Regions from separate parts of the Methylovorus sp. SPW-M1 genome, predicted to be linked through region 4. Evidence: predicted binding sites of a transcription regulator. Region 4 holds the regulator's gene; each other region holds the start of a gene.

Evidence for each region. Region 4 encodes sigma-54, which starts transcription at its own class of promoters, with help from an activator protein. Its sites were predicted from a motif close to TGGCACNNTTCCTGCT; they were not measured.
Region 1: glnA (type I glutamate--ammonia ligase) is a predicted target of sigma-54. The motif match lies at 1,132-1,147, and genes of this name have one in related genera.
Region 2: ACWWD9_RS12195 (integration host factor subunit beta) is a predicted target of sigma-54. The motif match lies at 1,319-1,334, and genes of this name have one in related genera.
Region 3: ACWWD9_RS11985 (SelT/SelW/SelH family protein) is a predicted target of sigma-54. The motif match lies at 1,470-1,485, and genes of this name have one in related genera.

The regions. Positions count from the first base shown of each region.
Region 1 covers NZ_CM132626.1:450,819-453,952, reverse strand. The annotation lists gene aroE (shikimate dehydrogenase) at 1-484, opposite strand, end outside; gene ACWWD9_RS02045 (rhodanese-like domain-containing protein) at 503-958, opposite strand; gene glnA (type I glutamate--ammonia ligase) at 1,226-2,635, shown strand; gene ACWWD9_RS02035 (DUF4124 domain-containing protein) at 2,750-3,134, shown strand, end outside.
Region 2 covers NZ_CM132626.1:2,581,724-2,584,857, forward strand. The annotation lists gene ACWWD9_RS12190 (SDR family oxidoreductase) at 128-1,033, opposite strand; gene ACWWD9_RS12195 (integration host factor subunit beta) at 1,403-1,711, shown strand; gene ACWWD9_RS12200 (EamA family transporter) at 1,827-2,654, shown strand; gene ACWWD9_RS12205 (oxidoreductase) at 2,774-3,134, shown strand, end outside.
Region 3 covers NZ_CM132626.1:2,530,963-2,534,096, reverse strand. The annotation lists gene ACWWD9_RS11990 (S41 family peptidase) at 1-1,390, opposite strand, end outside; gene ACWWD9_RS11985 (SelT/SelW/SelH family protein) at 1,587-1,862, shown strand; gene ACWWD9_RS11980 (EAL domain-containing protein) at 1,993-2,781, shown strand; gene ACWWD9_RS11975 (C40 family peptidase) at 2,835-3,134, opposite strand, start outside.
Region 4 covers NZ_CM132626.1:2,805,434-2,808,567, forward strand. The annotation lists gene lptA (lipopolysaccharide transport periplasmic protein LptA) at 1-412, shown strand, start outside; gene lptB (LPS export ABC transporter ATP-binding protein) at 469-1,191, shown strand; gene ACWWD9_RS13355 (RNA polymerase factor sigma-54) at 1,216-2,670, shown strand; gene hpf (ribosome hibernation-promoting factor, HPF/YfiA family) at 2,698-3,027, shown strand; gene hprK (HPr(Ser) kinase/phosphatase) at 3,110-3,134, shown strand, end outside.

The sequences.
Region 1 (3,134 bases), 600 kb from region 4:
GCACCATGGCAAGTGCCTTGTCCAGCGTACGATTGGCAACGACCAGCAGAGCAGGCTGCTGGGCCAGAATGGGATGCAACACGCCTTCGGCAGCACCGCCAGCCCCGATCAACAGCACGCGCTTGCCGTGCAAGGGAATCGCCAGGTTGTGCTGAATATCCCGTACCAGGCCAGCGCCATCGGTGTTATCGCCAATGATGTGCTCGCCCTGAAACATCAGAGTATTAACGGCACCGGCATCATGGGCACGCTCGGTCAGCTGCGTTGCCAGGGCATATGCCTGCAGCTTGAATGGCACCGTAACGTTGGCGCCTTTATAGCCTTGGGCCCGCATGGCCTGCACGGTCTCAATGAACGCATCAAGGGGAGCCAGCACACGGCCGTACTCAAGCTGCTGCGAGGTTTGCTCGGCAAACATGTGGTGTATCAGCGGCGACTTGCTGTGCTCGACCGGGTTGCCGATCACGGCATAACGATCCATCATCACGACCCTGTCTGTATTTTAGCTATTCGTCCAGGGCAGGCCAGCCGCTTTCCAGCCATTAATCTTGCCACGCTGACCCGTTTGCGGATCGGTAGCGCCTTCGAAACCTTCCAATACGTTGTAAGCCTCGGTGTACCCCATGGAGTTAGCCAGCACTGCCGCATTGTGCGAACGGCCACCCGTGCGGCACAAAAACATCACCAGCGCTTCGCGATCCACCTGCTTGTCCAGATGCGCAGCAAAATCAGGGTTGGCTACCATGCCGGGATAAAATGCCCACTCAATGCTCAATGCCTGAGGAACGCGCCCCACCAGCTCAAGCTCGGCGCGGCTTCTTACATCTACCAGACAGGCGCCCGGAGCGGATGCCATCAGCTGCTGGGCTTCCTCTGGCGTCAGAGCGCCTGCATAAGGCAAATTGTTTACCTGAGCGCGCTGCTTGGCTTTTTGTAATATTTGATTGATAGTTTCCATGGTGCACTCGATTATTTTGTAGATTTACCCCGAAGTATAGCGAGAATTTTGCGACCTGAGCCAAAAGCACCAATTTGGTGCATTTGCCCTATCGATCGCCCGAATTCGGTGCCCCGCTTTTTTATTCTCTTTTCTAAGTGATTATGTGAAAATGAGAATCTCGGGGTTTCCGATGGCACGTTTCCTGCTAGATACATTCAGCAGTTTTTCTATCAAACCATGGGGTTTGATTACTTAATTTACGCTTTTACGTTTTAGGAGAATGAAATGGCGGTAGCCGACGTAATGAAAATGGTGAAGGAAAATGACATCAAGTTTGTTGATTTCCGTTTCACCGATACCAGAGGTAAAGAACAGCACGTAACTGTACCCATCTCAGCGTTCGATGAAAGCAAATTTACCGAAGGCCACGCATTCGACGGTTCATCTATCGCCGGCTGGAAAGGTATTCAAGCTTCCGACATGCAACTGATGCCTGATCCTGAGACTGCCAATATCGATCCATTCATGGACGAACCTACACTGATTCTGAGCTGTGACGTGGTAGATCCTACCGACGGCAAGGGCTACGACCGTTGCCCACGCAGCTTGGCAAAACGCGCTGAGGCTTACCTGAAGTCCAGCGGTCTGGGTGACACCGCCTACTTCGGTCCAGAACCCGAATTTTTCATTTTCGACTCCATCCAGTGGAATGCCGGCATGGAAGGCTGTTCCGTCAAGATCAACTCCGAAGAAGGTGCATGGGCATCTGGCGAGAAGTTCGAAAGCGGCAACACCGGTCACCGTCCTGGCGTAAAGGGCGGCTACTTCCCAGTACCTCCAGTCGATTCCTTCCAGGATCTGCGCTCTGCCATGGTCATCGCCCTTGAAAACATGGGCGTGCCTGTTGAAGTGCACCACCACGAAGTGGCAACGGCTGGTCAATGTGAAATCGGCACCAAGTTCAGCACTCTGGTACAACGTGCCGACTGGACGCAATTGCTGAAGTACGTGGTACTGAACACCGCTCACGCTTACGGCAAAACCGCCACCTTCATGCCTAAGCCTATCGTTGGCGACAACGGTTCCGGCATGCACGTGCACCAATCCGTATGGAAAGATGGCAAGAACCTGTTCGCAGGCAACGGCTACGCTGGCCTGTCCGAGTTCGCCCTGTACTACATCGGCGGCATCATCAAGCACGCTCGCGCGCTGAATGCGATCACCAATCCAGGCACCAACTCCTACAAGCGTCTGGTTCCAGGCTTTGAAGCTCCAGTTAAGCTGGCTTACTCTGCCAAGAACCGTTCGGCTTCCATCCGTATTCCTTTCGTGCATTCCGACAAGGCTCGCCGCGTTGAAGCTCGCTTCCCTGATCCTACTGCCAACCCATACCTGGCATTCAGCGCCCTGCTGATGGCCGGTCTGGACGGCGTACAGAACAAGATTCACCCAGGTGAGCCAGCAACCAAGGATCTCTACCATCTGCCTCCTGAGGAAGATGCAGCGATCCCAACCGTTTGCTCCTCCCTGGAACAAGCACTGGAATATCTGGACAAGGATCGCGAGTTCCTCACCCGTGGTGGTGTGTTCTCCGATGACTGGATCGACAGCTACATCGCATTGAAGATGGAGGAAGTCACCAGAATGCGCATGACACCGCATCCTATCGAGTTCGCCATGTACTACAGCTGCTAATCACAGCATGTTAAAAAAGGCGGGGCAACCCGCCTTTTTTATTGCCTGCCACTCTTGCGCACCTGTTAACTGACGCGCGTTGCCACCCGATGGCTTCTCATCTAAACTCAATGCATGAAATTTCTATTGCTGTGTTGCGGCTTGCTAGCTGGATTGACGGTGCAAGCGGCCGATATCTATAAATGCGTTGATGAGTCTGGCCAACCGACATTCACGGACGCTAAAACGCGGACCCTCTACAAGAATTGCCAGCTTTTCCTGAAAGGCGACAATGCCTTGCCCGTGCCCTCAGGCAAAAAAGAGCGGGCAAGAACGCCTACGCCTTCGGACTTTCCCAAGGTAGACAGGAGCACGCAAACCCGCCGGGATGATACCCGCCGGCAGATTTTGCAGGATGAACTCGCCACTGAGAAAAAAGCGCTGGAAGAAGCAAGGCAAGCTTATAACGAAGGCAGCGCGAACCCCGAGGTGTATCGCACTGCCGATGGCAAGACCTTGA
Region 2 (3,134 bases), 220 kb from region 4:
AAAGCATGAAACAATTAAATAAGGCGTTAAATGAGGGGTGCGAATTGTTTACGGCACTTTAAGTGTCCTTACAAGAGGTAGCATAATTAAATTAAGGCTTACCTCCTGTTCCACAGAGAGTAGCGAATTAACGAACTAGTTTCTTCGCGTCTTTCATAATGTCGTCATAATGCTCCAGCAAGAAAGTATCGATTCCTTCTGGCTGTTTTCCGGTCAGCCCTTCGAAATCGTCACTTACTACATTCATGGCCCCCTGAGATATCGCATTGTCGATATGAGCTAATACGCCGGCAAACTCGCTCGACACTCCTCTGTTAGTCATATGCTGAATTAGAGCGAGCCGCGAGACAGGCCTGAATATAATATTTGTGCCAAATGTTTTATTCGTTATTGCCAAAATATCCTCGAATCCTAGCGCCTCCCTACCAGTAATGTCTAAGCAATGATGGCCAGTGCCATTCGCGAGTAAAGAGCATGCGGCTGCATGTGCACAGTCATTCCGAGAAATATAAGCAATGCGACCATCACCTGCAGCCGATACCAGTTCTCCACTGGCTATCGCGCCTGGCAGTATCCAAAGCAGCATCTCCATATAGAAAGCGTTTCTGAGAATCGAAAATCCCATTTTGCTATCTTTGAGAAAAGATTCCGTTTCAGCATGATCCTCAGCCACCATACCTAAGGGTGAGTTATCGGCTTTTAGCAAAGACGTATAAATGATGTGTTTGACACCGGCCATTTCAGCGGCTGCAATAGCGTTCCTATGTTGAGATATACGCTTTTTGCCAATATTCGTCTGATCCGTACTGATAAGCAGCAAACGCTGCGTGCCTTCAAAAGCGGTTTGGAGTGTCGCCGGTTGGTCAAAATCGGCCAAGCGCACATCTATGCCAATGTCGCGAAGATGCAGTAATTTTTCTGGCGTTCTTGTTGTTGCACGAAGTGCATGATGTGATTGTTCGAGAAGATGATCAACAGCCAGTTGACCTAGCTGCCCTGAGCAGCCGGTGATCGTTTTGAATGAATTACTCATGTTTGGTCTTTCCAAGCTAATTGAGAGTGGTGAGGCGAAGTTCGTGCTAGCCCAACTCTGTTTAATAGCGACTAACAGAATGACTTGACGAAACGATGCCTCAATACAGAACTGAAAAGTGCACATTGAATGTATGCACTGGTGTTCTTATTTAGCAGTTAATTTGAAAGACCTTTTTCACGTCGTGAATGGTATATATTGGTATCGTGCTTAGTCAAGTCGCCAGGGAAATTTACTTCATTATCCCTACAGGATGGAGTGACAAGGAATAATAATATCAATAGGTTGTATTATTCCTGCTGTATGATGGGAGAACGTTTTACGTAAAATATTACTCACGTTCTTATGCTTAATATTACTCACTAAAATATGACTAAATCAGAACTTATAAATATTTTGGCTGCGAAATTTCAAGAAATTTCCCACGCCGATACCGAGATGGCAGTTAATGTGATTTTGGCCGCCATGACCAGGACACTAAGTAATCATGATCGGATTGAAATTAGAGGATTTGGCAGCTTTGTGGTTAATTACAGGCCTGCTCGCAATGCTCGTAATCCTAAAACTGGGGAATCAGTTTATGTGGGGGAAAAAGCAGCTCCACATTTTAAAGCTGGAGTTAAGTTGAAGCAGCGAGTAAATAACTCAATGGAACCGGCTATCAAATTGGCCGCGTAAGGCTGGTTTCCAACCATAGACTTTATGTCAGCCCTAATAATCTGTACAAGAACGACAGTAATGCCTGATTGTTGTCAGATGAATATCGTTTGACTCATGCACCTAGCTCCCATCCATGTCAACTCAGATCGTTCTACTATTACTCCTGGCAGCCCTTCTACATGCAGCCTGGAATGCACTCCTACGTAACGGAGTCGATAGACTTTGGTCAATGACGGTCATGTGCCTCGCAATCGCGATAGCCAGTGCTCCAGCCGCTGTCTTTTTGAACCCACCAGCTAAAGCTAGTTGGATCTATGCAGCACTTTCAGCAGCACTGCATGTTGGTTACAACCTTTTTCTTATTAGGAGCTATCAAGCAGGCGAGCTCGTGCAAACTTATCCGATTGCACGAGGTTCCTCACCTATCGTTATCGCCCTCGCAGCCTCATTTTTTGCGAGTGAGAGTATAAGCCCAAGCGCTCTTCTTGGAATTGCCTTGGTATCAGGTGGCATTATTTCCTTGAGCTTTAATGGAAAAAAACTTGGAACCACTGGTGTCACCCATTCATTAGGGACTGGATGTTTCATTGCCGCTTACAGTGTGACTGATGGCATCGGCGTACGGTTATCTGGCGCTCCGATGGCATATACCATGTGGATGTGTGCCTTATGGGGCATCCTAATGCTCTCGATGTATATAAGCATGCGCGACGCGAAAAGCTTATTTACTGTCCGTCCAGGCTTCACTCCCGTCTTTATTGGCGGACTTGTCTCTCTTTTAGCTTATGGCATTGTTATCTATGCGATGTCCGTCGCTCCCATGGGCGCAGTATCGGCATTACGTGAAACCAGCGTGTTGTTTGTAGTATTAATTGGGTATTTTTTCCTGGGTGAGACACTTACTGTGCAAAAAGTACTGGCGTGCGTCGTAATTGTCTTAGGCATAATAATCATTGGATGAGGGGGGCCTGACTTGCAGCTCGTCCTAAAAAACATGGGCGAAAATATTTCATATATTTAGTGGGGCTCATGATCTCTGGATAACAATTAGGGCACCAGTGAATTTATGAAAGGATAAGGATGCTTGAATACCCAACCGTCGCCCTCATTGGTCCAGGTGCGATCGGCACGACCATAGCTGCGGCACTTCATGAGATTGGGCGCACACCGACTATTTGCGGACGCTCGGCACATGAGTTTCTAGAACTAGTTTCTGATAGTGACCATATCGTTGTTCCTGGCCCTGTGGTGACTGATCCAGCTAGTATTACAAGCGCATACGATCTAGTTTTTGTCGCAGTTAAGACAACACAGATTGAGGCCATTGGACCATGGCTGTCTGCTTTGTGTAGCCCACAAACAGTTATCTGCGTACTGCAAAACGGCGTCGAGCAAGAAGCCCTCTTCGCACCATATTTATCTGGCAGTTCATTACTACCCT
Region 3 (3,134 bases), 270 kb from region 4:
CTTTGAGCAGGTTCAGGGCCTGAGTGAACTGGTAGTCGTTCTTGGAGCCTGGCTCCATGGGAGCCTTGTCAGCGGCTTTATCCTTGCCATCCTTGTCGGCTGGCTTGGCATCATCCTGGCTGTTGGCCGGGGTTTTTGGCGTTTCAATCGTCACCGGGGTATCGCCATCCTTAGGGTTGGACAGGTGGTGTGACAGATCAGCCTCGCGCAGATTCATGCCTTGCTCGACGGTGTTGATCGTTCCTTCTTCCACAGCGATGTCCGGCACGATGCCCTTGGCCTGGATGGAGCGGCCATTCGGCGTGAAGTAACGTGCGGTTGTCAGCTTGATGGCGGTGCCGTTATTCATGGGCAGAATGGTTTGAACGGAGCCTTTGCCGAAACTCTGGGTGCCCATGATGACGGCGCGCTTGTGATCTTGCAGAGCGCCGGACACAATTTCAGAAGCCGAAGCGGAGCCGCCGTTTACCAATACTGCCATGGGCACGGTCTTGATGTCCGCAGGCAGGTTGCGCAGGTAATCACCACCGCCGCGCACGTAGTTTTCAGGTTGTGCGGTCAGACGCATCTTGGCATCTTCCGTGCGGCCTTCGGTGTAGACCACGAGGTCACCCTTGGGCAGGAAGGCAGCCGAAACACCAACAGCCGCGTTCAACAAGCCGCCTGGATTGTTGCGCAAGTCCAGAATCAGGCCCTTGAACGGTTCCTTGTTTTCATCGCGCATGGTCTTGAGGGCCTTGGCCAGGTCTTCACCAGTGTGTTCCTGGAACTGGGTGATGCGGACATAGGCGTAGCCAGGTTCGGTCAGCTTGAATTTCACGCTTTGTGTTTTGATCACGGCCCGGTTCAGGGTCACGATGATGGGTTTGGCTTCGCCCTTGCGCAGGATGGTCAGCGTGATGGGGGTGTCTGGCTTGCCGCGCATGCGCTTGACGGCGTCATTCAGCGTCATGCCTTTAACCGGGGTTTCATCCAGCTTTACGATCAGGTCGCCGCTCTTGAGGCCGGCCTTGTAGGCAGGGGTGTCTTCAATCGGGGAAACTACCTTGACGAAACCATCTTCCATGCCGACTTCTATTCCCAGGCCGCCGAATTCGCCTTGCGTACCGGCTTGCAGGTCCTTGAAGCCATCAGCATCAAGATAGGCCGAGTGAGGGTCCAGCCCGGACAGCATGCCGTTGATAGCCTCGGTCAGGAGTTTTTTGTCTTCCACCGGTTCTACGTAGTCACTTTTGATCTTGCCGAAAATCTCAGCGAAGGTGCGCAAATCGTCGATAGGCAGCTGTGGTTTGGTTTCCTTATCGGCGACGGCGGAGTAGTTGAGGCTGAGCATGATGCCCAGAACAGCACCCGCAGTGATGAGGCCGAATTTTTCGAATTTTGCGCGCATGTGACACGATTCCTTCATGGGAAAAGTAATGGGAAGTACTTAATGATTAATCAGATTAAAATTGAGCTTAACGCAAAGCTTGCATATTTTCCGCTATTTAATGGGAGCTTGCAAAGCCGCCGAGTGTTTTTAGGCGGTTTTTTACGCTATTTGTCAAAATCTTGCATACCTAACATCTTGCTAACTTGAGGTTGTCATGAAATCACATCATATCGAACTCGAATACTGTACCCAATGCCGCTGGTTGCTGAGAGCGGCCTGGATGGCACAAGAGTTATTGACGACCTTCGAATCGGACATCGAACGTGTATCGCTGGTTCCGGGTACGGGGGGCATTTTTGAGGTACGTCTGAATGGCGAGGTCATTTTTTCGCGAAAACAGATGGAGCGTTTCCCCGAGTCCAAAGAATTAAAGCAGCTGATCCGTGACCGCATTGATCCTGAGCGCTCTCTTGGACACAGTGATCGCTAGGATGCGTTTGCAGAAATGCATAAATTTTAAGGCATAAATTTTTAAACTCAATTTTGCAAATTTTTACTTTAAATAATAATCATTCTCAAATAGAATTGGCTGTATGTGATTCTGATTGAGGTGAATGTTAATGAATGCGATTAACCGGCTTGAGTTAAAAGCGCTGTTTGCCAGCCAGGCACTAGACCCTGAGGAGCTGCCTGCCCATGACATGCTGGATGTGGTGATGTCCCGGCGCTTTGGGGTGGAGTATCAGCCTATTGTCGACGTGCAGGCTTGCGAAGTGATGGGCTATCAGGCCTCTGCCAGATTCTGGAATGCGGAGCAGCAAGCGCTGGATGCAGGGCGCATGTTTGCCAGCCTTCACCGCAACCCTTTGTTGCTGTTTTATACCGAACTGGAGATGAAGCGCTTGCAGATCGCGCAGGCGCCCAGCCAGGGATGGCTGATGCTGGATCTGGACATCGACAGCTTTTTTGAAGGTGGTGACCATCTGGATAATCCGTTTTTGCAGCTGTTCAAGACCCATGCCTGGACCGAGCGCGAGCTGCTGGTCAACATTGTCGAAAATCATAATCTGGCCGATGCCCAGCGCTCGCAACGTATGATCGAGCTATTGCAGCAGAGTGGCACTTCGGTGGCGCTGGAGGATGTGGGCGTGCGCTGGGGCATGTTTTCACTGAGTGCTTTTATGGATGCCACGGTGATCAAGTTTAATGGTCAGCAGTTGCGCAGCATGAATGAAAACGCCGCTCAGGCCATGGTCGATTGGCTGGTGAGCGCTGCTCGGCGCATAGGCGTGCATGTCATCATGAGTGGCATTGATAGCTGCGAAGAATTCGAATGGGCGAAACGTTTTGGCGTGGATTATGTGCAAGGCGGACTGTTTGCCAAGCAAGAGATTACGGCCAAGCTATAAACGATAGGGTGGTAAGGAAAGGCAGTTGAAACAGAGGTTGCGGCGGGGAGGTATTACTTGAGGGAAGGCTGGCTGGATTCGGTTTCACTCGGCTCAATACGTCGGGCGCCATTGAAGCGTTTGGCCCAGTAGGCATCTTTCATATCCACCACCTGAATGCCGCCGCCCGTGCTGGGGGCATGGATAAAGCGGTTGTCACCCAGATAAATGCCCACATGAGAAAAGGCAGATTTCAGCGTATTGAAAAATACCAGATCCCCGGGTTGCAGCTCATCTTTGGATACCGACTGGCCCAACTGGCTGATGGCGCGTGCATTATGTGGCAGGGTCAGGCTGGCTGCCTGCTTGAATAC
Region 4 (3,134 bases):
CACCGGCAATGTAATCCTCACCCAGGGAACGCTGATCATCCGTGGCGACAAACTGGTGGTACGCGAAGACAAAGAAGGCTTTCAGCACAGCACCACCTACGGCAATCCGCAGACGCCTTCCACCTTCAAGCAAAAAATGGAAGGTAAAAACGAATATATGGAAGGCAGCGGTCAACGTATCGAGTACGATGGACGTATGGACAAGGTACAGCTCTACACCAAGGCCTGGGTTAAAAAAGGCGACGACATCGTGCATGGTGACTACATCATGTATGACGCCAATGCCGAATATGCCGAGGTGATTGGCGGTGGCAGCCAGGCAGCAACGCCTGCCACGCCGACCGGGCGTGTACGTGCCGTTATTCAGCCCAAGAAAAAACCGGCTGGCACCGATGGCGCGACGGCCAATTAACCTGCCATGCTGACAATCCGTCAGTCTGGCGTGCAACACGATATACCTGAGTAAACATGAGCCAATTAATCGTAGAAGGTCTGCGCAAGAAATATAAATCCCGCACGGTGGTGCAGGATATTTCGCTGCAACTCAATAGCGGCGAAGTGGTGGGCTTGCTGGGCCCTAACGGCGCAGGCAAGACCACCAGCTTTTACATGATGGTAGGTCTGGTGGCCCTGGATGATGGGCGCATTCTGCTGGATGGCAAGGATCTGAGCCGTCTGCCCATACACCGTCGTGCGCGCCTGGGTTTGGCTTATCTGCCGCAGGAGCCCTCGATTTTCCGCAAGATGACGGTGGCCGAAAACATCATGGCGATTCTGGAGTTGCAGAAACTGGCGCCAGAACAAATGGAGAACCAGCTGGAATCGCTGCTGCAGGAACTGCATATCACGCATATCCGCAACAGCATGGCGGTCAGCCTGTCCGGCGGTGAACGCCGCCGCGTTGAAATCGCCCGCTGCCTGGCCACCAACCCCAGCTTCATTCTGCTGGATGAGCCATTTGCCGGCATCGACCCCATCGCCGTGCTGGACATTCAGAAGATCATCCGCTTTTTGACCGAACGCAATATTGGCGTGCTGATCACCGACCACAACGTGCGGGAAACATTAGGTATTTGCGACCGCGCCTATATCGTCAATGAAGGACGCGTCTTCGCGGCAGGCAAGCCCAGCGAAATTATTCACAACGATAGCGTAAGAGAAGTGTATCTTGGTAAGGACTTCCGCCTCTAAGCACACATTTGGCGGCCCCCACGTATGAAGCAAAGCTTACAACTCAAATTTTCGCAACACCTGGCGCTGACTCCGCAACTGCAGCAGTCCATCCGTTTGTTGCAGCTATCCACGCAGGAGCTCAATCAGGAGCTGGAAACCCTGCTGCAGGCGAATCCATTGCTGGAACGCGCCGACAAGATCGAAGAACCGCTGGAAATCCCCGACAACTTCATTGCGGCGCCAGTAGCCCCTGAGCCCAGCGTGGCCGCTACACCGGAGGAAGCTCCCCGCCAGGATGAATTTGGTGGCGATGACTATTTTGAATTCGGCAGCAGCAGCGGCAGTAACCGCTGGGAAGACAGCAGCTCCGGCAATGACGATGACAATGATTTCAGCTACCAGGAAGCGGTCAGCCTCAGCCTGCGCGATCATCTGCTAGGTCAGCTCAAGCTGTTGCCACTGTCCGAGCGCGACCAGACCTTGTCCATGCTGCTGGTCGATACCATTACCGACGACGGTTATCTGGAGCAGTCGCTGGAAGAGCTGGCCGAGATGCTGCCGCCGGAACTCGAAATCGACATGCTGGAGTTGCAGACGGCGCTCAAGCATATCCAGAATCTGGACCCACCCGGCATAGGTGCGCGCAACCTGGCCGAGTGCCTGTCCTTGCAATTGCGCGCCTTGCCACCAGATACGCCTTATGTGGATCTCGCCATCAAGGTTGCCGAAACGCACTTGCCCCTGCTGGCAGCCCGCGATTACGCAAAACTGAAAAAATTGCTGGCCTGCGACGATGACGTATTGCGCGAAGTGCAACAGCTGGTGCTGCAACTCAATCCCCGCCCAGGTGGTGAATTCAGCAAAATCACGTCTGATCATTACATTCAGCATGAAATCGTGGTCAAGAAAATCAAAGGTGTCTGGCTGGCCCATCTGAACGACGAAGTCGTGCCCAAGCTGCGCATCAACCAGCTGTATGCCGGCATCCTCAAGCGCAACCGCGAAAGCTCGAGCCAATACCTGATGAGCCAGATGCAGGAAGCCAAGTGGATGATCAAGAACATCCAGCAGCGTTTCTCCACCATCCTGCGCGTTTCTCAGGCGATTGTGGATCGCCAGCGCAATTTCTTTGAGCACGGCGAGGTCGCCATGCGCCCCCTGGTGCTGCGCGAGATTGCCGATGAGCTGGGCCTGCACGAATCCACGGTTTCACGCGTCACCACGCGCAAGTACATGCTCACCCCACGCGGAGTTTACGAGCTTAAATATTTCTTTGGCAGCCATGTGGCTACCGAATCCGGGGGCGCTTGTTCCGCCACTGCCATACGCGCCCTGATCAAACAAATGGTCAGCGAAGAGAACCCGAAAAAGCCGCTGTCGGATAACCAGATCACGGATATCCTGGGTAAACAGGGCATCGTGGTTGCTCGTCGCACCATTGCCAAATACCGCGAGTCTTTGCAGATACCCGCGGCCAACCAGCGCAGATCGCTTTGATCTGCGTTTTACCTGAAGGAGTAAATCATGAACCTGCATCTCACCGGACACCATCTCGACGTTACCCCAGCCCTGCGCGAATATGTGCAGAGCAAGCTTGAGCGCGTGAGTAACCACTTCGACCATGTGATTGACGTCAAAGTCACCATGAGCGTAGAGAAGCTGGCGCAGAAAGTGGAAGCCACCATTCATGTGCCGGGTCACGATATCCATGCCGAAAGCAGCGGTGAAAACATGTACGGCGCGATTGACGCGCTGGCTGACAAGCTGGATCGCCAGGTTCTGAAGCACAAGGAAAAAGTAAGCGACCATCACAAGGCCAACGGTGCCCTCAAGCACCAGGCGGCTGCGGAATAAAGGTCTAACCGGGGACAAGGCAAAGGCGTGTTGTCTTACATACCGCCAGTTGCCTTGTCCCTGCCGAACATAAGGTAATCATATGGCTACCATCAGTGTTGCACAGC